DNA from 3 places in the Dendrosporobacter quercicolus genome. Region 3 is predicted to be linked to each of the others. Evidence: riboswitches for the same ligand, from Rfam matches in the RefSeq annotation. Region 3 holds a riboswitch; each other region holds the start of a gene.
What was found. A riboswitch is a leader RNA that binds a small molecule or an ion and turns the genes downstream of it on or off. The one in region 3 is predicted to bind lysine.
Positions count from the first base shown of each region.

Region 1 (7,777 bases), on a different contig from region 3:
CTGATATTCGGCAATATCGTAAGCCTTCGGCATCCGCCCATTCTTGCGCCAGAAATCAGTCACCAGATTAACGGCAATCCTCTGTAGATAACGTTTAAACGGAACCGTCAAAATTTGATAGCGCGGCAAAGCGCGAAAGGCTTTCATCAAGGTATCCTGGGTTAGTTCCCGGGCATCATCTTCATTCCCGAGCCGGTGGTAAATCAGCCGGTAAACCGGCTGCCAATAGTTAGAAATCAAGGTATTTAGCGCTTCGCGATCGCCAGCCTTTGCTTTCGCAATCAATGTACTTTCATCATTCACCTTGAAAACCGCCGCCTCCTGTCAAAACCATCCAGTATCTATTTATAACGCTATATGAACCAAAAAGTAACGAGCCATCCTGCTTCATCATACCTGCAAAAAACAAATCCGGCCACTGTGATTGCCAAAACATTTTAAGCTGTTTGCAGAAGAAAAGAAGCTGCCTCTATTTCGAGACAGCGCAATGTAAAATAATTAGTTACCCTTATGTCAAACTACAAATTGTTTTGCGATTTAGTGGCGGCAGCCTGCAAACCGGTCGCCGGTACATCCAAAGTTGCAAAATAATCGGCAATGGTTTCGGCCCTGCGGATTAATTCGACGCCGCCGTCAGCTTTAAGCAGCAACTCGGCTGAACGCAGCTTGCCATTATAATTAAAACCCATCGCAAAGCCATGTGCTCCGGCGTCGTGAATAACAACCCTGTCGCCAATCTCGATGGCCGGCAACTGACGGTCAACGGCAAACTTGTCATTATTCTCGCACAGCGAGCCGGTCACATCATAAACGTGATCTAACGGCAGTCCTTCTTTTCCGACCACGGTAATATGATGATATGCGCCATAAAGCGCAGGACGCATTAAATTTGTCATGCAGGCATCCAGGCCCACGTAGTTTTTGTAAATTTCTTTTTTATGCAGAACGGTTGCCACCAGATAACCATAAGGACCGGTAATCATTCGCCCGCATTCCATGGCAATACGCAGCGGCTGCAAGCCATTGGCCGTAATTTTTTCTTCATAGCTTTTTTTAATTCCCTGGCCGACATAGGCCAGATCAACCGGTTCCTGCTCCGGTTTGTAAGGAATGCCAATGCCGCCGCCAAAATTGACAAACTCAATGTCAATTTCCAGATTTTTCTTGAGTTCTACAATAAGGTCAAACATCATGTCGGCTGTGGCAATAAAGCTGTCGGCATTTAATTCATTAGAAATAACCATGGTATGAATGCCAAACCGTTTTACTCCCTTGCCTTTCATGATCGGATAGGCTTGCAAAATCTGCTCCTTGGTCAGGCCATACTTGGCCTCTTCCGGGTAACCGATAATGGTATTGCCGTTTTTCATTAACGGCCCGGGATTATAACGGAAAGAAATAATCTCCGGAATACCGGCATGTTTTTCCAGGTAATCGATATGGCTGATATCATCAAGATTGATAATCGCGCCCATTTTCCGTGCTGCTTGAAACTCCGCCGCCGGCGTATCATTAGAGGAGAACATAATATCTTCCCCTGTAATACCGGCCATTTCCGCCAGCAAAAGCTCCGGCAGAGAACTACAGTCCGCGCCGATTCCCTCTTCCCGCAGAAATTTCAGGATTACCGGGTTTGGCGTAGCTTTTATGGCAAAATATTCCTTAAACCGGGGAGCCCATGAAAACGCCGCCAATAGCTGACGGGCATTTTTACGAATGGCAGCTTCATCGTAAATATGAAAAGGGGTTGGATATTGCCGGATAATTTCCTCCAGCTGTTGCTTAGTAAAAGGTAGCGTTTTTTTCGCCATAATAGCGCCTCCAGTTATCAATTTTAGCATATCAGCAAAATAGCAAAGCGGTTTGCGAGGAGCATCTCGCAAACCGCTAAAAAAGCATACTTTACGCCCAGCAGTGCAAGATAGCGCTCCATACGGTTACGTATGACAGTCCTGTATTTATTCAACACAGAACCAGCCATGGTTTCCAGCCAAGAAACCACTGCTTCGGCGGTTAATCCGTTCTGCACCCGTCATCGCCGGCAACTCGGGGCACATACTCTTATTACACCGCACCTCTATCTCAATTCCCTATAAGTTATATTGGCTAAATTTTAAGGCATTCAGCCAATACTGTCAACCCGGTTTTTGACATATCTTTAAATTATTGCCCTAAACACGAATTGAACCGCCTTTTTCCAGAATAATTGCGGCGCGTTCCCGTCCGGTCTCCGGCCCGTGGGTATACCCGACAACAGCAAAATGCCGGCTCAGACGTTTGGCCAATTCCTCATAGTTTTTGGCTTTCCCTCTTAGGCAAGTTGATAAATGCACCGTTTCCACACCGTTTTTCAACATCATTGCAATTTTATGCTCAATATCGCCGCCGGCATGCGAAAAAGTGACAAGCTCAATATCTCCCTGATAACGCGCAAAAGCATCTTTGCACTGAAAAAAAGCGTTCAGGCAGCCCTTGCCGGTACAACGCTGCATAGTCTCTTCCCGGACTAATATTGCAATTTTCATGGTTCACCTCAGCTTTTCCCATGTTCATTATATTGACATTGGCGGGCTTTGTCAAAAAGCACTAAGTTTTGAAATTCCGGGCAAACTAATTTTACTGCACCGAACTCAATACGCTATAATAGCACTAAAACTATTGATTGACAGGAGAGAACGCTTATGGCTTATTGGCTTGCCAAAACTGAACCGGATAGTTATAGTTATACTGACCTTGAACGCGTAGGCCGCGACCGCTGGAATGGCGTAAAAAACTTTACAGCTTTGAAACACATCGGCCGGATGAAGCCGGAAGATCTTGTCTTCATTTACCATACCGGCAAGGAAAAATCAGTCGTCGGGGTAGCCGAAGTAGTTTCATCCCCTTACCCGGATCCGTCTGAAGCCGATAAGCGCTTCTTGGTTGTTGATGTCAAACCACGCTACCGCCTGACCTGGCCGGTAACCCTAAAAGAAATAAAGCGGAATCCCGCTTTTGCCGAATGGGAGCTTGTCCGGCAATCCCGCCTTTCGGTCATGCCCGTAACAGAGGAGCACTGGCAATTGGTACACGGTTTGGCCGGCCAACCTGAATGAAGCCGCCTTGCGGGCTGCGGATGAGGATTTCCTGAAAGCAGCCTGAAACAATCCCGGTACTATCAGAAGGCGTGTCACAGTGCGTTTTTTAAAAAACGCACTGTGACACGCCTTCTTGAGAAACACCCCGTCCAGGAATGTTCTGTTATCGGACGCAGCCGGTATCGATGCTACCTACGTCTGGAATCTTAAATCTATACTGTCTAATCCTAATTCACAACTTTGCCAAGACACTAGCCTACGATGATGTTTTTTTCTTTAAATTCTTCCTCGGTATTGCAAAAAGTAAGCTTGCCATAATCACGGCGATTGTCGATATACTGCGGTATGCCCGCTTTTCGCAGGGCATCGCTGAATATGACATAGTCATAGCGGCCGCTGCCGTCAATATAGGTGGCGTGATTTAAAACTTCACTCCGTACCAGGTAAGTACAGTGAATGACTTCTACCTCAATTAATCCTTTAATTGACTGGTACAATATTTCAAAATATAAATTTGAATACTTATAGTAACCATTTTCATCGGTGACAAAGTGAAAATTGGCATAATTGCTCAACAAATTATCGCCGTTTTTAAGCAGCGGCCCAATCACCGGCAGCCCGGTATGCAGCAGGATCTCCAAGGTCTCAGGAATAATAAAATTATCGCAGTCAACGACAAAATAGTGAGTTCCCCGGTCTTTGGCCCATTCCACCGACTCCTGGCGCAGCCTGGTCAGCACCGAGAGCTTTAACGGATTCCAGTCATGCGGACCATAATCCTGCACCCGTTCCTTAACATCACTGGCATCATAATAAATTTCAGAATATTTGCCCCGTACTTTTTCTATCCACTGCTCAAGAATAGTCGCAGTATTATCTTTGTTGTTATTTGTGCGAATATACAGCTTGATCCTGGCAGCCGGATAAGTCTGACTCTCAATCAAACGAAGATATAATGGTAAAACATGAGCTTTGTCCTTGGCCAAAATGGCAATGGTTACAAACTCTGTATATTCCATTAGCGAAAATTCACACCCCTCAAATTTAGTTTAACCCGCTTTTCACTCTGCTTAGATCGACATCAACCATCATCTCAATGAGTTGCCGCAGGCTTGTTTTTGCTTCCCAGCCCAATATTTTTTTGGCTTTAGCCGGATTCCCGAGCAGAACATCCACTTCCGCCGGCCGGTAAAACACCGGATCAATCACAACATAGTCCTCATCGTTGAGACCAACATAGGCAAAGGCAATCTTACACATATCTCTTACCGTAGTTGTCCGCCCGGTAGCAATAACGTAGTCGTCCGGCTGATGTTGCTGCAGCATTAACCACATTGCTTCGACATAATCACCGGCAAACCCCCAGTCCCGCTTTGCGTCAATATTGCCCAGCCGCAGCTCCTGCTGCCTGCCCAGCTTTATTTTCGCTACAGCGTCCGTAACTTTTCTTGTTACAAACTCGATACCGCGAAGAGGGGACTCATGATTAAACAGAATACCGCTGCAGTTAAACATCTGAAAACTTTCACGATAGTTTACCGTCATCCAATGGCCAAACAATTTTGCAACGCCATAAGGACTGCGCGGATAAAACGGGGTTGTTTCAGACTGAACAGCTTCATGAATCAGTCCAAACATTTCACTGCTTGACGCCTGGTAGAACTTTATTGATTGATCCGTTTGCCGGATGGCTTCTAATACGTTTAGAACCCCTATACCGGTGGATTGCGCTGTCAAGATGGTTTGCTGCCAGGATGCGCCGACAAAGCTTTGTGCTCCCAGATTATATACTTCCGAAGGTTTGGCTGTAACAATCGCGCGGATAATTGAAGCTAGATCAGTCAAATCCCCGCTGATCAGTTCAACCTCATGTTCAATGCCTAAAAAGTTCAGACGCCAGGTAGTCGCTGTTGCTCTGCGGGCAATCAGTCCATATACCTTATACCCTTTATCTAATAATAGCTTGGCTAAATAAGCCCCATCCTGTCCGGTAATACCGGTAATTAATGCAGATTTCATCCAACCCCTCCAGACCTTCTAATGTGAGTGGTTTTGCCTTGCACGCAAAACGATATGTATTATCGTATGCAGACATTCACCCGGAGGTGTCAGCGGTGACTGAATTCCGCCAGGGGGGCGAATTCTTCCGGTAGCCGCCGGCCGCGGAAGCCGCCTGCCAGCCAATCGCAAAAAAATACCCCTCAGTGCGTTACGCTGAGGGGCCAAACGTGTTACTAGTGAATGAAGTATAGTAATATATTAACATCCCAATATTAGAATTTTATTAGAACAGAAATATTCTCTATTATTTTTTGCTCTACTACTTGAAATGAGTTATCGCCTTGGCAATACCATCCTCTAATTCCTTCCAGGCTTTTTCAGTGCCTGCTTTGACATTGTCCCAGGCCAGTCCGCCAGACTCCTTTAGTTGCTCGTATTCAGCCACAAAATGATCCCGTTTTCTTTCAAGGTTTTCTATTTGGGAAAGGTACTCTGCTTTCATATCAGATTGGGCTTCAGCAACTTTTGCTCTCATTTCTGCCAATTTTTCATTATACTCGTTTAAATTTTCTTCAAGTTTTTGTATGTACACATTTCTTTTTTCCATATTCCTATCCCCTTTATTCTGTTTTTGATCAATGAACGCTTAAAGCCGCGCTGTCGTTGGCAAAGGTTTCAATAGAATCCAGCAAATTTCCCCGAAAGTTAAGTTTTTTACTGCCATAATACCAAGTCGAATCGTTTGCTTCAGTTTGGAAGGGTTTACCCCAACTGAGCCGTACCTGTTCTTTCGTCATGCCTTCTTTTATATTTCCGGCTTGAATTTCATTCCACAAATCAGCGGATCCGCCAAGGCTGATTCTTGGATCTTCCATAAATAAGGCTTCTTGCCACGGCGGAGTCTGAGTCCAGGATTCAACCGGCCTGTTGGTCCAACTGTAAGCAATAGGTAAAACAGCCTTTCTCCCATTTACTAAAACAACCAGTAAAATCGGCTCCTGCGATTGATTCCCGGCATATACATCAACCACTGACATCGGACTGCCGATCGTAACGGCTACTGGCATTCGCATACTATCCCCGCCGGTGTCCTGTAGTCCTGACAGCTCTCTAGACTTAGAATAAACCGTTTTTCCCAAAAACTGCTGCCGGGCGCTATTCAGATCAGCAGTTAACACCAAACCTTCCAGTTGCCCGCGCATCGTACGCCCAGTCAATTTCTCGCCGGTGTCATTTACCGTCATGTTCACCATGTACTCTTGCTGATTATAGCCAACTGCAAAAGGCACTGTTTCGGTAACGGTAACCTGCTTTCCCACATATTCAGAGTAAGGAATACGGGCTGAACGGTCTCCCTGAAATCCCTGAGCGGCCCGGTCTGCTGTAAAGATCTCATAGCCCCCGGCTTGCTTATCGGCAGTTAGCGCAAGAAATGTAAAGGCCTGCCCTGCCCATTGTTCAATTTTCAGATCACCCGGCGGTATTTCGCGGGGTATCTCCGCCGAACCAGCAGCCCCGGCGGCAGAAACGAATATCAAACTCAAAACCAGCACCATACGTAAACAAAATACTTTCATTAAATAATTCCTCCCATATTCAGCTTTTCTTTTCCACAATGAGGCAATAAACTGCTTTTACCCATAAAAAAAACCCCCTACTGCGGATATTCGGCACGTGCCGGCGAGTGTGATGTCACACCCAGTCTTCTATCCTGTGGCGGCTAAGCACAATATAGAGTTGTTGCCAGTTGTTTGTAAATTCAAACAACTTATAATTTATTATATAATAAATAACGCTTAATGTCAAATATTGTTTTTGCAGAATAGACAATTATATTTCTATATTGTACATTTGCAGATTGGCCTCAGGTTCCTTGATCATTTATAAGTCTGACTAACCGGTCTTTATCATGGCTCCTTAAGTCGTATAGGCCTAAATAAAAAATTCCAGCAGTTCATCCAATCGGCTCCCTCGTTCTGGTGCTCATGGCCCCTCCCGCGCTTGATCTACCGCGGAACCGGAATCCCGGATGATGATGCTTAAATATACTTTCCCGGTCTTGGTCCGAAGCAGGCTTGAAACTACTTCGCCCAGGAACTGCGTCTGATCTTTGCGGATAAAGCGCAATTCGGCTGCCGCCACGCCATTTTGTCTGCTTTTTTCAAGAACAGACTGGAAATATGAAACCCCGGGATCAACTACACCGCCTCTGCCGCTACGAAGCAGTTCCTTGTGCGACATCCCGAACAAGTCGCAGGCAGCAGGGTTAGCATCAAAAATCTTTCCGTCAGGTGCGGTTAACAGGATAGCATCCGGACTCCCGGCAAATATGGGAAAGAAATACAATGGATACTGAGTTTCCTGCCGTAACTCGCCGTTGAACTGCTGTCCGGACCTGCCGGCAGTCCAATACTTTTCGCAAAAATCCCCTATGACTGCACCAAAAGATCCGAAAATTATCCCGGTTAAAATGGGAGAATGTAGTAACGGCCAGATTACGCCCAACTGCATAAAAACGGTTAACCCAACGAATAAGCCGGTAAATTTCGTCGTAACCGCTCCGCCTTTTTCAGTTACGCTGTTTATTTCGCGGGCTTTATTATAGGCCTGCCACATCGAATAGCTCCAAATCCCCGGATAAAACAACATCCACTGGAAGTTGGCGTCGGTAAGCTCATTTACCTGCGGCGAAAGGTTAA
Region 1 covers NZ_FNHB01000004.1:889-8,665, reverse strand. Annotated here, with positions in the region: gene BLR06_RS09380 (RNA polymerase sigma factor) at 1-303, opposite strand, end outside; gene lysA (diaminopimelate decarboxylase) at 519-1,811, opposite strand; lysine riboswitch at 1,915-2,088, opposite strand; gene BLR06_RS09365 (CGGC domain-containing protein) at 2,172-2,525, opposite strand; gene BLR06_RS09360 (EVE domain-containing protein) at 2,682-3,095, shown strand; gene BLR06_RS09355 (glycosyltransferase family 2 protein) at 3,329-4,096, opposite strand; gene gmd (GDP-mannose 4,6-dehydratase) at 4,122-5,096, opposite strand; gene BLR06_RS09345 (sll1863 family stress response protein) at 5,398-5,685, opposite strand; gene BLR06_RS09340 (hypothetical protein) at 5,714-6,655, opposite strand; gene BLR06_RS09335 (PAS domain-containing protein) at 7,062-7,777, opposite strand, start outside.
Region 1: linked by a shared signal. The riboswitch ahead of lysA (diaminopimelate decarboxylase) and the one ahead of dapB (4-hydroxy-tetrahydrodipicolinate reductase) in region 3 are both predicted to bind lysine.

Region 2 (7,777 bases), on a different contig from region 3:
GAATATGATAACGAACGTTCAGGAGATTTTAAGCCTTTACGTTTTATTAAAAAGCAGTTGGTGGTTTTGGGACTGGTAACAACCAAACATGGCGGTCTGGAGAGCAAGGAAATGCTGAAGGCGCGGTTGGCGGAGGCATCTCAATACCTGCACCTTGAACAGCTGTGTCTAAGTCCTCAGTGCGGCTTTGCTTCGACAGAGGAAGGCAATATACTAACCGAAGAGGAGCAATGGGATAAACTGCGTTTGGTCATTGAAACGGCCAATGAAATCTGGACGGACTAGTACCGGCTGGTACTGGTACCGTGCCTGATCATTGTCCGGTTATAGTCGCCAATTATAACCGGCAATAGTTTTTTGAAGTTACCGCTTGGCCCCGGCGAGATGATATAGTTGAACCACAGAAGGCCAAAGAGGAGGCGTCAGAGTTGGAAATAACATTTAAAAATGCAGGGCAAAGAAATACTGCTCCTTTCCGAGCAGATATGGTAGGCAGTTTTTTACGTCCCCGGGCGTTGAAGGAAGCCCGCCGTAAGTTTGAGCGCCGGGAAATTTCCGCTGGCGAGTTGCGCAAAGTTGAAGACGCCGAAATTGTCAAGCTGGTTGAAAAGCAGCAGGCAATAGGCCTGCAGGCGGTTACCGATGGGGAATTCAGGCGTTCCTGGTGGCATCTTGATTTTATGTGGGGGCTGGAAGGCGTAGAAAAACGCAGCATAGCAAAGGGCTATCAGTTTCAAGGGGAGGAAACCAGGGCTGAAACAGCCGGCCTTACCGGTAAGATCCGGTTTGGCGACCATTCAATGCTGAAAGATTATCAGTTTTTGCGAACAGCCGCCGGTGATGCTGTGATTGCACGACAGACCATTCCGGCTCCGGCCCAGTTTCTCGCTGAGCTTCAGCGGGGCGGGAACCAGGCAATTACCAGTGCCGTTTATGACAATGCAGAAGAGCTGATTGCCGACATTGCCGCCGCTTACCGGGACGCAATTCAGGCTTTTTATACCGCAGGCTGCCGTAATCTTCAACTGGACGATTGCACCTGGGGAATGTTATGCGATAAGGCCTATTGGGAGGAGCGGCAGCAGCAGGGCGTGGATGCCGCCGCAATTGCCAGGCTATATGCCAGGGTTAATCGTGAGGCAATTCAGGGGCGCCCGTCCGATATGGCCATTACCCTGCATGTCTGCCGCGGCAATTATCATTCAACCTGGGCTGCTTCCGGGGGCTATGAGCCGGTTGCTGAGGTGCTATTTGACATTGCCGGCGTTGACGGTTTTTATCTGGAGTTTGACACTGAACGGGCCGGGGATTTTGCGCCATTGCGTTTTATTAAAGATCAGCAGGTTGTGCTGGGACTGGTTAGTTCCAAGAACGGGGAACTTGAGCGTAAAGAAGACATCATTGCCCGGCTGGCCGAGGCAGCGGAATTTGTACCGATTGATCAGTTGTGCTTAAGCCCCCAGTGCGGTTTTGCTTCAACGGAAGAAGGCAATATTCTGACAGAGGAGCAGCAATGGGCCAAACTGCGCCTGATCAAAGAGGTTGCCGGCGAGGTCTGGCCGGCTAAGCCTGTTTGACAGAGAGAGCAAAAAGGGAGGCCACACGCTCCCGCTCCTCGGTGCTACTTAAGTCTTAACAACAACAGGGGGGACAGGTCCCTTGTTGTTGAATACGTCAGCTATTGTCGAGCTGCCGTCTTTGGATTGCCGGCAAACGTTCTACTGCGGCAGGCGGTTTTCGGCGTGAATGCGGCAGTCCTGCAGATTTTTCCTATCGGCCTTTGGGGTTAGCCGGAAACTTAATATAAAAGGTCGTTCCCGAGGGACCTGTAGTGATATCAATAAGAGCGTTATGACGTCTGGCGATATTATAACAGGTAGGCAGGCCCAGCCCTGTTCCGCCGGGCTTGGTACTGAGAAACGGCGTACCCAGGTTTTGCAGAATTTCGTCAGGGATACCGCAGCCATTATCCTCGACTGATAATATGACCCAGTGATCCTCAAGATAAGTTGATATCCGGACATTGCCGTTAGGCCCAGTAGCTTCAAGGCCATTGCGTACAAAATTTAAAATTAACTGCCTCATTTCATTGGTATTTACCAATATTTTAGGAATACTGGGCAGCAGGCTGGTTTGAAAGCCTTTGCTCTGGGAAGCGGCATCAGCCTCCAGCAGCGGCGTAAGGCTGAGAATAATGTCGTTAAGGCTGCCTTCCGTTAAAGCTGACGGTTTGTTTCTGGCTAGAGACAGGAATTCAGTAATAATTTGATTGGCGCGGTCAAGTTCTTCAATCATTAACTTAAAGACCGGATGCTCTTCAGTATACTGATTTTTCTTTGCCAGCAGTTGCAAATAACCGCGAACCGTCGTCATGGGGTTGCGGATTTCGTGAGAAATGCCGGCGGCGATCTGTGATACCAGTTTCATTGTTTCGAGCCGCCCCAGTTCCTCACGCATCTTTTTTTCTTCGGTAATATCTTTATCAATTTCAATGATTTCCTTGAGCCGGCCATGGCCCTGCTTGCGGAGGAGCCAGCAGCTCCTTACGGTTACCTGCTTATTGTCTTTGGTCGTATGAACGAGTTCGCCAACCCATTTTCCCTTGGCGATAACTTCGGCAGTGATTTCATTAAAGGGGAGCGGGAAGCGGGTTTTAAGCAGGTTTTTAAAATCTTTCTGAACAGCTTCCTGTTCCAACCAGCCATAGCCGCGCTGCGCTCCTTTGCCCCAGAATACGATTTTGCCGTCCTCGTCGTGGATAAAGGTGTAGTCGGGGTCAAGATTGAGGAGCTGAATCTGTTCTTCCAGCAAGGTGCGGTATTCCTGCTCTTGCTGTTTGATATTTTTTTGGTCGGTGATATCGCGGAAATAGATAGAAAGGCCATCAGGCGAGGGATAGGCATGTACTTCTAGCCACCGGTCGGAGCTGATGGCTTTGGCTTCAAAATGAACAGCAATGTTTTCCTGTTTGGCTTTAAGATATTGATGATAATAAGGCTGGGCGTCGGGGAATAAGTCCCAGATTTTTTGCCCGAGCATTTCAGCTGTCGTAAAAAAAGACCAGTACTTTTGCGCCACGGCATTAATATAAATGTATCGCCAGTCATTGTCCAGCGCAAAAAAACCGTCAGTAATACGTTCTAATATTTGGTTGATCTGCTGATAGGCCTGGGAAGCCTTTTGCTGGGCTTCGCGCCTGGCCAGATTTTCTTTGCGCAGCTCAGCGAGGCTGGTTTCAAGTTTTTTGCGAACCCACCATTGGGAGACTGCAGCGCCAATCCGTTCGCCGAGTATTTCCAGATAGCTGATCAGTTCTTTGCTGAATAAATTTTGGCGTTTATCGTTGAGTTGAATCAAGCCGATAATTGTTTCATTTAATTTAAGCGGTACAAGAGCCACCGACTCGAACTGCCGGCACCGGCCGCGTGTTTGACAGTGCCACTGTTTTGGACCGGCGGTTACAACAACCGCCGAAGTGCTGTTACACCAAAAGCTCCCGCCGGGTGAGAAATATGGCAGCTCAGGGTTGACCCGGCCCCGGATGACATTGCCGCACATGCATTCCAACAGGTACTGACCTGTTTCGTCCAACACGGCATTGCCGGTTTCGTCTTTGGTACACAGACTTTGTTCCTGGACAATAAATTCATCGGAAAATCCTTCCCACACGAAATAAGGATAGTCGCCCTGGTCTTCTAACCGCATGGCGATTGACTGACAGTTGGTTATATTACGAATTGATGTGATGGCGCCGGCCAGCGCTTGCTTTAGATCCTGAGGGCCGATCAGTTCAGACAGTAGTTTGCGTCCTTCAATTTCTTTCAGCAATTCACCTACAAGGGCGCGGGTCTGCTGCTGCTGCTGTTGAGCCGCCTCAGCAGTGTGCAGGTAATGAATAACCGCTACGGCGTAAGCGCTCAGTTGATTAAGTAACCTTACTGTCTGTCCGGAAGGGTGGTGCGGAGCGGAATAATAGGTTGACAGCATTCCCAGAAGTTTGCCATCACGGCTAAACAACGGTTTGCAGTACACCGCTCTGATGCCGGCTGACAACAGGACGGCTAATATCGGCGACTTTAGGAAAGCGGCGCTTTGTTCAACATTTTCAATGATCATATCTTCGCCGGGCCTTAGATAGAGGGTTGCCTGTTTCTCGTAAATGCTGTCCGATAAGCTGATAAATTCCGCCGTAAGATCTTTGTGGGCAACAATCCGCAAGCCGCTCTGGTCGTCAAACAACTGAAAGATGCCTTTAGCGGCTTCGGCGGTATCAATCGCTGTTGCCAAAAGTTCGTTAAATATATTTCCCGTTTCCTGCCCAATGACGCTTAAGCTAATTGTATGCAAGTTTCGCATAAAGTCTAACTCGTTGGAAATAAGTTCATTGTTTTCCAGGGTTGTTGCCTGTTGGTTTGCCATTCATTTGCCACGCTCCTTGACCGCTTACTGAAAAGTTAAGATAGTATAGTTGTGTGAATAAAATAGAGCCTATGTGATGAATTGTAAAAAAAGCGCATAATTTTTACTGTTCGTTTTAGCCTATTTAATATCCTTTGAATCATGGCGGCTTTTCTATTGTATTCAGGAAAATTTTAGTATTTTTGGCAGCGTGGATAAAAATATAGCGGCGCTGGTCTTAACGGAGGTATTTTGGTGCGTCTATGGCATTACAAGCTGATTCCTTATCTGCCCAGGCAGCAGCTTTTAGGGCAGCATCGGGAGTGCTGCGCCCTGCGCGGCAACGGCTGGGGCAGAAACCATGCAACAGTCAATTATGTATTCCGGTATAGTCCCTGCAGATTGTTTCAATATCATATGCTGGTGAGAAATGAAATGCTGGAGCGAGGCTACCATTTTGACCAAAGCTGGGCTGACTGCCAGTACCGGGGTAAACGGTGCCGTCCTTATACCCGCCGGCAATGTGAGCGGCAAGCCGCCGTCCAGGCAGGCGAAAAGGGAGAGCCAATATATCCTGAACATAATGAGCGGTATCTGGCGGAATGTATAACCAATTTACAGCGTAAGGGGATTATACTTGATCTGAGTTTAGACGACTGAGAATGAGAAGCGATTGGGCGAGTACTATGTATTTAATATAATTTTGGAAAAGTCGCTTCCTAAAATACATGACATCAAGTATAATGATAGAGTAATTTATATAGTGATGCATAGAGGAGCGGATAGGATGAAACTATGGCGTGCCGGCCGGCTTATGTCATAGCAGGAGGGCTATTCGCCGAAGCGGAATATTCTGGCCAGATATTTTGCTGGGGTTGTATTGAAGAAATACAACACTGTCATTCAAAAGACCCATGTTTGAATGAAGTGCTATCTCACGACGGGATCTTACTATTGCGATATAGCAGTATGGTTGTGAGATTTCTCACAGCTATTTTTTATGCGTTCGGATCGTAGCATTTGGTTGGTAAATGGGAGGAAAAATCGTGCGGCAGGTAAATGTGTTAAAAAATCTTTGTCCCGCTAAACCTGGATTGCGGCGGGAAATGAAGTCCAGGCATTTAATGATGATTTCTATCGGCGGAACAATTGGTACAGGTTTGTTTTTAGGCTCCGGTCAAACGTTGAATCAGGCCGGACCGGCCGGGGCGATTCTAGCCTATCTGGTTGGCGGGTTTATTATGTATATGGTCTTATTATGTTTGGCGGAGCTTGCGGTGGCAATGCCGGTTTCCGGTTCTTTTCAAAGCTATGCGTCTCAATTTATTTCACCAGGCGCGGGGTTTACCACCGGGTGGCTGTACTGGATCAATTGGGCCGTCTGTATTGCAGCTGATTTCACTGCGGCGGGAATTATTATGCATCATTGGTTTCCCCAGGTCGACACCTGGATATGGTGCGGCATTTTTGCGATTGCTCTGGCTTTGCTGAATATGATTTCAGTAAAAGCTTATGGCGAAACCGAGTTTTGGTTTGCCAGCATAAAGGTTGCGGCTATTGTCACCTTCATAATTGCCGGCGCCGGGCTGCTGTTTGGCTTTACCGGTCATGAGGGAGCCATCGGACTGAGCAATTTTGAAACCGGCAGTGGAATTTTCCCCAATGGCTTTTCAGCCGTATTTTTGACAATGATTGCTGTCGTCTATTCGTTTCAGGGAGCCGAACTCGTTGGTATCGCCGCCGGAGAATGTAAAGAGCCCGGCAAGAATGTGCCCCGTGTCATTCGTGGAATTACGCTGCGGATTGTCATATTCTATATTTTGGCGATGATGGTGCTGGCAGGCACCATTCCCTGGCGTGAGGCCGGGGTGCTGGAAAGTCCGTTTGCTCAGGTGTTCGGGCGGATCGGCATTCCTATTGCCCAGGAAATGATGAGCTTTGTCGTTTTAACTTCAGCGTTGTCTGCCGGCAACTCTGCTTTGTATGCCTGTTCCCGGTTGTTGTGGTCGATGTCCCAGGAAGGAATGGCGCCGCGCTTTTTTGGCAAGCTGAACGGCAATGGCGTTCCCTTTAATGGTGTGCTTGCCACGCTGGTTTTGGCCTGTTTATCCTTGCTGACCAGTGAATATGCTGCAGGTACTGTTTATTTATGGCTAATGTCCAGCACCGGCTTGACCGGATGCCTCATTTGGGTGATTATCGCCTGGTGCCAGATCAACTTCCGGCGAAAATTTCTTCAGACCGGCGGTTCTTTAAAACAACTGGCTTTCCGTACGCCGTTTTATCCTGCGGTGCCAATGCTGGCAATCGGTCTGAACCTTGTGGTTATCGTCAGTTTATATTTTGATGAATCGCAACGGATTGTACTTTATACCGGCATTCCGCTGCTGGCGGTGATTTATGCTTATTACGAGCTGTTTCTTAAGAACAAGGCGGTTAAGTCCCCGGCGGTTCCGGTTAAACAAGAGTATTGAGCCTGGCCGGTGTTTGGACGGGCATAACCTGCTAGTACTTTCTACAGGAATGTAGGATACAAAAAAGTGCCTGCTATACTTAAGGCAATATTTATATTATCATGTATACATGACGATTTCGAGTGATAGAATATATACAAAAGGAGAGATGCCTGTATGGCAGGATTCAAAGAAGTCAGTCCCGAAAATTTTGCGCAAAGCCCCTTTAAGCTGATCGGCAAAGACTGGATGCTGGTTACGGCTGAAAAAGAGGGGAAAGTTAATACAATGACTGCTTCCTGGGGCGGTTTTGGCGTTATGTGGGCCAAAAATGTTGCTTTTGTTGTCATTCGTCCCCAGCGCTATACCAAGGAGTTTGTCGATCATTCCGCGGCCTTCTCACTGTCATTTTTGGATGAAAGCTTCAGAAATACCTTAAGCTATCTGGGAACAAAGTCCGGCCGGGATGAGGATAAGGTTGCCAAATCAAACCTAACCGTTGGCCATAACGACGGTACGCCTTATTTTGAAGAAGCACAGGTCGCTGTTTTTTGTAAAAAGCTGTATGCCCAGGAGTATAAACCGGAATGCTTTATTGCTCAGGAGCTAAACGGGCAATGGTATCCTGAATCTGATCATCACACGATGTATATTGCCGAAATCACCAAAATTCTGGTTAGAGAGCACTAGTACCTTACCAACTCTAATTCAGTGAATACTAGCGGTCTATTTTCCGTCAGGCTTCGTTGTCGTCAGTCGGCATACGGTCCGGTATGCCTCCCTCCTCCGCCTTGCCTGACGAAAAATATCCTCGCCATTATTCTAACCGTTTTAGAGTTGGCAAGGTACTGGAAACGCATCCCCCGCCTCGCGAGTTGACCGAGGCGGGGGATTTTTGCTGTGATAAAGCAGCGGGCTATAAAGTG
Region 2 covers NZ_FNHB01000011.1:101,771-109,547, reverse strand. Annotated here, with positions in the region: gene BLR06_RS16445 (5-methyltetrahydropteroyltriglutamate--homocysteine S-methyltransferase) at 1-285, shown strand, start outside; gene BLR06_RS16440 (5-methyltetrahydropteroyltriglutamate--homocysteine S-methyltransferase) at 429-1,577, shown strand; gene BLR06_RS19315 (ATP-binding protein) at 1,771-4,419, opposite strand; gene BLR06_RS16430 (TIGR02328 family protein) at 4,654-5,058, shown strand; lysine riboswitch at 5,162-5,339, shown strand; gene BLR06_RS16425 (amino acid permease) at 5,445-6,872, shown strand; gene BLR06_RS16420 (flavin reductase family protein) at 7,029-7,541, shown strand; gene BLR06_RS16415 (GNAT family N-acetyltransferase) at 7,768-7,777, opposite strand, start outside.
Region 2: linked by a shared signal. The riboswitch ahead of BLR06_RS16425 (amino acid permease) and the one ahead of dapB (4-hydroxy-tetrahydrodipicolinate reductase) in region 3 are both predicted to bind lysine.

Region 3 (7,777 bases):
CCAGGATACTCCGGAAATATATGCTTATCATATCTATAATAATCTGTTGGGCGGCAGTGTTAGTTCCCGTTTGTTTCAATCCATCAGGGAAGAACGCGGCCTGGCCTATTCGGTATATTCTTACCAGACAAATTATAGCGATGGCGGCTTATTAACCGTGTATGCCGGCACACGTCCGGCCAATGTTGAGCAAGTTCTGGAACTGATTGTAAATAATATCAGCGAACTGAACAGACAGGGGGTCGGCGAGCAGGAACTGCAACGGGTAAAAGAACAGCTGAAAGGCAATCTTTTGCTGGGGCTGGAAAGTTCAAGCAGCCGGATGTCACGATTAGGCAAACTGGAGATCAGCTTAGGCAAATACGTTTCCTTAGAAGAAATTATCGCTAAAATTGACCAAACTACCGTCGCCGACATCAATCGAGTAATGAATGGTGCTTTTCGTACAGGATACTGCCTGACTACTCTGGGACCGCTAAAGAAAGTCGGCGCAACCTTAAATTTTTGATCAAAACCAGCGAAGGAGCTTATCATGAAAACAAGAGGTTTCGAAATTGTTTCCCACTATCAAGATAAAGATATCATTTTACCGGCCCGTAAAACCCGGTTAAGCGCCGGTTATGACCTGGCGGCAGCGGAAGACAAAACGCTTCTGCCTCAGCAGGTTACGCTGATTGCCACCGGCCTTAAAGCCTATATGCAGGCTGATGAATACCTTGGTATTCATATCCGTTCCAGCTTTGCCATGAAAAACCGTATCACTTTAATTAACAGTCAGGGAATCATCGACGCCGATTATTACAATAATCCCGACAATGAAGGCCATATCATGATTGCAGTATTCAATCATGCTCAGGAGCCTGTTCATCTCACCCGGAACACCCGCATTGCCCAGGGGATATTTTACCGGTATCTTATAGCCGATCATGATCATCTGAGCACTGCCGCAGTCCGCTCCGGTGGTTTTGGCAGTACCGGAGAGAATTAGGAAGCGCCCATACTTAAAATTTGTTAATTAAGCGGACTGCCGGATTGTAGACTGGCGGCAGACGCTGCCGGGATTATAGCTGGTTATTATAGCCTGTTACTTAGACTCCACCAAGGGGTGTATTGCAATGCTGACGCATTGCAATACACCCCTTGGTGCGGCCAATTGCCGCCGGACGAGGTTTGAGGTCCGCCGCGGACATCCCTTGCGCCGGTAAGTCTAAATTGTCAAGCTAAGCAATGCGAGCTTGTTTTTTGCACTACTCCCGGAAAGGAGGCAGTCTCATGGATTCAGCTCATCTTTTCAGACTTATCAAGGTGGGCCAATGCCTGCTTGCTTCTAAAATAGGAAACTATACCACAAAATGCTGTCGCGGCTGTTGCAAAAAGAGCCAGGTAAAAGGAATGATCATCCATAAAAAACGCCTCCTTAATCTCAAATCATTAATTACACTGTATAGTCTATTCAACAACTGGCCGTTTTGTTAAAAAAAATTAGCTAAATCGTCCAGGGCGGCAAGTGGATTGGGATGCCTAATTTTCTACAGTATACAAAAAGATACTATTATACAAATTAGTGCGTACTTGTCGGAGAGAAGGTACGCATTTACTATTATATATAGACACATTGTAGGGAAGTTATGAAAGAGGTGGTCAGATTGAATTTAATTGAGGTAAATAAAGAGCGCTGTATTCGGTGCGGTATCTGCGTAAAGATTTGCCCGGTAAGGGCGCTGGAACTTAAAGGGGCAGTAGAGGCGGTTGCTCCGGAGGCTTGTATTTCCTGCGGCCATTGTGTGGCTGTATGTCCGCAGTCGGCGCTTGATCACCGGAAAAGCCCGCTTGCCCGGCAGGTTGCATTAACCGGCTTTCCGGTAATTGCAGCAGCGGCTGCCCGGCAATTTTTGCGCTCCCGCCGCTCAATACGCAGCTATAAACAGACGGCCGTACCAAGGGAAAAGCTGGTGCAGTTAATTGATATCGGCCGTTTCGCCGCTACTGCGAGCAACAGCCAGGGCGTCTCCTATATCGTTGTTGAAGACCAAGCTATCCTGCGAAAGGCAACTGAGCTGATGATGGAATGGATGGAAGCCCAGGACCAGACAACAGCCCATTGGAGCTTTAGCCATCACATCCGGGCATATCGCCAGGGACTTGATCCCATACTTCGCGATGCGCCGCACCTTATTTTAGCGACAACCGCCCGGAACCAGGCCCGAGGACGGGAAAACACTGCTTTTGCACTGGCTTATATTGAATTATATGCAACCGTTCTAGGTCTTGGCACTTGTTGGGCCGGGCTGCTGGAAATGGGGCTGGAAGCCAACTATGCCCCGTTGATGGAATTGTTTAAAATACCGGCGGGAAAGGCTATAACCGGAGCGCTGATGGCCGGATATCCGGAGTATCATTATCAACGGCTTGTTGACCGAAACCCCTTAGAAATAAGCTGGCTGCCTTAAACAGGCAGGAGCGAGGCAACCCTGCTTAAATTTGGACATAATTTGTTTTTTGTGCTCATAACATTTATAAAAGCTAGTGTGGGGGAGATGTTATGGACAGTTTGGCAACCTTGCTATTGCTGTGTATAGGCATTGCCTGCTCAATTGGATTCAGGATTTACCGCTATCGTGAAATAAGCGGCCATGAAAGCAAAGCATCGCCATTGTCTCTGGCCATTCAGGAAATCGTTGCTGTCTCCGGGGGCGTCTATTTATCACTGGTCATGTTAACTTCATTTCTGAAGCTTGATATCCCCGCCCGGATAACACTGAGCAGCATCGCCATTGACCCGTTGGCCCTGACTGCCATCTGCCTGGCTATGATCCAGCCATTATTTTTCAAATTTATAAAGTAGGTGATGAGATCATGCGTTTAAGTGAGTTGACGGGAAAAGAAGTAATCAATATTGGCGACGGCGGCCGTCTGGGTATTATTGACGATTGTGATTTGTCATTTGATGCCAAATCAGGCCGGATTAACTCTTTGATGCTGCCAAATCGCAGTGGTTTCTTTAATCTTTTTAGTGATCATAAAACATCGGCCATCCCCTGGCCGGCGATTAAAAGAATTGGCGATGAAGTAATCATTGTTGATTTAAACAATGCTTTTGACAGAATGTATGCCAATTCGCGCCGGGAAAGGCAGGGAAGTACATATTAGCTGAATTTGCGGATAAACTAACACTAATTGCAAATACAGCATTTAATGTTAGGAGGCTTATCCGTAATGAACAATCAGATGAATGATCAAACACAATCCAATGCAAACAACAACGTTGCCGGCAGCTATGTCAATTCCCAGCTGTCAAATCAGCAAGTGCAGGCCGGTACTCAGTCAGGCGGTACGCAAAACAATATCCAAGCCGGCGGCAATCAGCAAAAAACGGTAATTGGCGTATTTGCCGCCAGACCCGATGCTGAAACAGCCATCACGACACTGCGCTCCCAGGGTTTTACCAAAGAAGAAATCAGTATCGTATCCAAAGCCCAGGGTAAACAACAGTCTTCCGGTTCGCAAACCTACAATGATGATATTACCGATGGAGCCCTGACCGGCGGCGCCCTTGGCGGTATTGGCGGTTTGTTGATTGGAGCGGGGGCGATGGTTGTACCGGGAATAGGTCCCCTGCTTGCCGCCGGTCCAATTAGTGCAGCGATTGGCGGTGCGTTGGCCGGTGGTCTGGCCGGTGGTCTGATTGACTGGGGCATCCCCTCGGAAGCAAGCGAACACTATGCCAAGCAGGTAGAACAGGACAAAATACTGGCAATTGTCCGTACCAGCGAAAGCAAAGTGAATGAAGCGGCCCAAATATTACGGCAATATGGCGCTCAGGACGTGGAAAGTCATGCCACAAGCAAGTAAATAGCAAACAGGGTAAGGGAGTGTCTCAAATGCAAAAGCATGGAAAGACAGTCCCTTGCTTTAACCCTCAAACTGCGCTGTAACTGCTCCTGAATAAAGTTCGGCGTATTCGGGAAAAACCGTTGACACTGACGGAACCTATGTTATAAAATGTACATAAACTAAATAGATCCTGCACAGTAGAGTAGAGGTGCGGGCAACAATAGTACTTTCAGGGAGCGTGGTACCAATGATCTGAAAGAAAAGGGTTGACCGCCGAAGTATCAATAATACCGTATTTTTGATACTGGTCTGGCATTTAACAGGTGTCAGACTGTCACCAAGCTAGCTTGGTGGAGTGCTATCTCATTTGGATAGAAGACGGTTGTTGGTTTTCTGGTCCTTTTGCTGCCTGTATCCGGCAGCCGGTGAGATGAGTCTTGCCGGCTGCTTTTATACGGCCAGAAAGCACTAGCAGTCTGCTGGTAAGGCGGCTGCAGCTGAATTCAAGCTTACTTTATAGCGCTTTACGCACAGTTCTTAAGGTTGACGCGGTAATGGTTACAATTCATGGGGGTGAGTATCAATGATAAGAGTTATGGTATGCGGAGCTTATGGCAAGATGGGGCTTGAGGTATTAAAGGCGGTATATAATGATCCACAGCTCAGCATTGTTGGCGCAGTTGATATTAAGTCTGATTTCGCTGATATTGGTCAATTGATCGGCGTTGAAAAATTAGGCGTGACTGTGGGCAATGATCTGGAAACGGTGATTAAGGAAGCAAAACCGCAGGTAATTGTCGACTTTACTATACCTGAGGCAGTAATGAGCAATATCCGTATTGCGATAAAAAACGGCGTCTGCCCGGTGGTGGGAACCACCGGATTATCAGAGGAAAACATGAATGAAATTCGCGAGCTGTGTGAACAACATAAAGTTAGCGCTTTAATTTCTCCTAATTTCTCCATCGGTGCAATTTTAATGATGCGTTTATCGCAGGAGGCGGCCAAATATTTACCGCATGTTGAAATTATTGAACTGCATCATGATCAAAAGCTGGACGCACCTTCGGGAACAGCAATACGGACCGCGAAACTCATTGCCCAGTCCCGTGGTTATCTAAAGCAGGGGCATCCGGCTGAATTTGAAAAATACGAGGGAGCGCGCGGCGGGGAACTATCCGGCATTCGCCTGCATAGTGTAAGATTACCGGGCTATGTTGCCCATCAGGAGGTTATTTTTGGCGGCCTGGGCCAGACTCTGACCATCAGGCATGATTCGATATCGCGGGAATCATTTATGCCGGGCGTGGTATTGGCCTGTAAAAAAGTTTTAACTTTAGAAGGACTGGTTTTTGGTTTGGAACATATATTAGATTAATTGTTAATTGAAGGAGCGAAAATGATGAGAAAATACAATGTTGCTATTTTAGGTGCTACCGGTGCGGTTGGTCAGGAGTTCTTAGCCTTGATCGCTGAACGCCAATTTCCTTTTAACGAGTTAAAACTGCTGGCCTCGAAACGTTCGGCCGGTAAAGTAATTGAGTTTATGGGCAAACAGTATACTGTAGAGGAAGCAACGGATGATTCTTTTAAAAACGTACAAATTGCTTTGTTCGCCGGCGGAGCCGCCAGTAAGACTTTTGCGCCGGCTGCAGTAAAGCACGGTGCTGTGGTAATAGATAATTCCAGCGCCTTCAGAATGGATCCCCGGGTACCGCTGGTCGTACCGGAAGTTAACCCAGAAGCAATTAAAGAACACAACGGCATCATTGCCAATCCGAACTGCTCTACCATCATTATGACGATGGCGTTAAAACCGCTTTATGATCTGGCGCGGATTAAGAGAGTTGTCGTCTCGACTTACCAGGCTGTTTCCGGCGCCGGCAAGGAAGCGATTGACGAACTGGACGACCAGGTAAAAGCCCTTGTAGACCACCGTCCGGTTGAAGCCAAGATATTGCCCGGAGCCAGCCTGCCAAAACACTATCAAATCGCTTTTAATCTACTTCCGCAAATCGATGTATTCGTTGAGGATGGATATACTAAAGAAGAAATGAAAATGGTTCACGAAACGCACAAAATACTCAATGACGATAACATTGGAATCACTGCAACTACGATCAGGGTTCCGGTATACCGCAGTCACGCCGAATCAATCAATATTGAGCTGGAGAACAGTGTGTCAGTGGAAGAGGCCCGCCGGGCTTTGGCTGCATTTCCCGGCGTTATTGTTCAGGATGATCCGGAAAACATGCTGTATCCCATGCCGCTGTTTACTTCCAGCAAAGATGAAGTGTTTGTCGGCAGGATAAGACCTGATCATACGGTCGCGAATGGAATCAATCTTTGGGTGGTCGGCGATCAAATCAGAAAAGGAGCGGCGCTAAATGCACTCCAGATTGCAGAATATATGATCAACCACAAATTGCTTTGAGGTGTGAATCATGCGGATAATTGTACAGAAATTCGGCGGAACTTCGGTGGCTTCACCCGAAGTCAGACAACTGGTTGTTAAAAAAATCCAAAAGGCCAAAGAACAGGATCTTCAGCCGGTGGTAGTGGTATCGGCAATGGGCCGTAAAGGCGATAGTTATGCTACGGATACCCTGATAGGACTGGTTCGCAGCGCTAATAAACATACCGCCGCCCGCGAGCTTGACCAGGTGATGTGCTGCGGGGAAATGATATCGGCGGCAGTAATGACCGCTACGCTGCAAGAGCGCGGTATTGAGGCCGTTATGCTAACCGGTGGTCAGGCCGGTATTATTACTGACGCCAATTTTAATCATGCCCGTATTTTAAAAATTGATTCGGCGCCAATCCTCAGGTTATTAAAAAACGGCAAAACACCTGTTGTCTGCGGTTTCCAGGGAGTAACTGCCGACGGGGAACTCACTACCCTGGGCCGCGGCGGCAGCGACACAACAGCCTCGGCCCTCGGCGGAGCGCTGAATGCCGAAATGATTGAAATCTATACCGATGTCGCCGGCATAATGACAGCAGATCCCCGTTTGGTAAGCAATGCCAAAATACTGGATTGTATCAGTTATGGCGAAGTTTGTCAGTTGGCACATCAAGGCGCAAAAGTAATTCATCCGCGGGCGGTGGAGATTGCAATGCAAAAGAATATACCATTAGTGGTCAAGTCAACTTTTTGTGATGAGCCGGGGACTTTAATTACCAATGTCAGCAAAGGCGATTCCGGCGGCACGTCCGTAACAGACCGGATTGCGACCGGCGTAACTTATCTGGCGAATATTGCCCAAATCAAGGTTAGCACTCATCATACCGACGCCAGCTATAAAGTTTTTAAAACAATGGCTGCATCAAACATCAGTGTTGATTTAATCAACGTTCATCCCGGCCAAATCATGTTCACCGTTGCTGAGGAACTCGCCGACAAAGCGGCGGAAACCCTGCGGGCGCTGGGCTATGAGGTTGAAACCCTGTATGATTGCGCTAAGGTTTCGGTTGTTGGCGGCGGCATGCGGGAAGTACCCGGGGTGATGGCAAGTTTTGTTGAGGCTCTTTCACTGAATGACATTCAGATTTTGCAAACAGTGGACTCCCATACCTCAATTTCCGTTTTAGTAAAAAAATCCGAGATGCAAAAATCGGTTACCGCTTTACATGAAAAATTCAGTCTGGCGGCTATATAAGGCTGTATCTCCTTTAAAACAGGGGATAAGTTTGCAAGGAGTTTCCGCCCTGCGAGGCCAGAAGCCTTGCTACCGTACCTACATATGCAAGGCAAAAGACCGCATGATAAACCAAATTGGTTAGGGTGATGCACGGTACTAGACATGGAGGGAGAGAGGGACGTATATGAAAAGCTTTGGGCGTGTTTTAACAGCAATGGTAACCCCGTTCAACAGTGACTATAGCGTTAACTATCAAGCTGCCGCCGAGTTGGCCCGATATTTGATTGCCAATGGTTCCGATG
Region 3 covers NZ_FNHB01000001.1:416,346-424,122, forward strand. Annotated here, with positions in the region: gene BLR06_RS01970 (M16 family metallopeptidase) at 1-508, shown strand, start outside; gene dut (dUTP diphosphatase) at 533-988, shown strand; gene BLR06_RS20175 (hypothetical protein) at 1,279-1,404, opposite strand; gene BLR06_RS01980 (nitroreductase family protein) at 1,647-2,450, shown strand; gene BLR06_RS01985 (hypothetical protein) at 2,543-2,845, shown strand; gene BLR06_RS01990 (YlmC/YmxH family sporulation protein) at 2,857-3,150, shown strand; gene BLR06_RS01995 (general stress protein) at 3,217-3,852, shown strand; lysine riboswitch at 4,030-4,203, shown strand; gene dapB (4-hydroxy-tetrahydrodipicolinate reductase) at 4,418-5,212, shown strand; gene BLR06_RS02005 (aspartate-semialdehyde dehydrogenase) at 5,237-6,268, shown strand; gene dapG (aspartate kinase) at 6,279-7,493, shown strand; gene dapA (4-hydroxy-tetrahydrodipicolinate synthase) at 7,660-7,777, shown strand, end outside.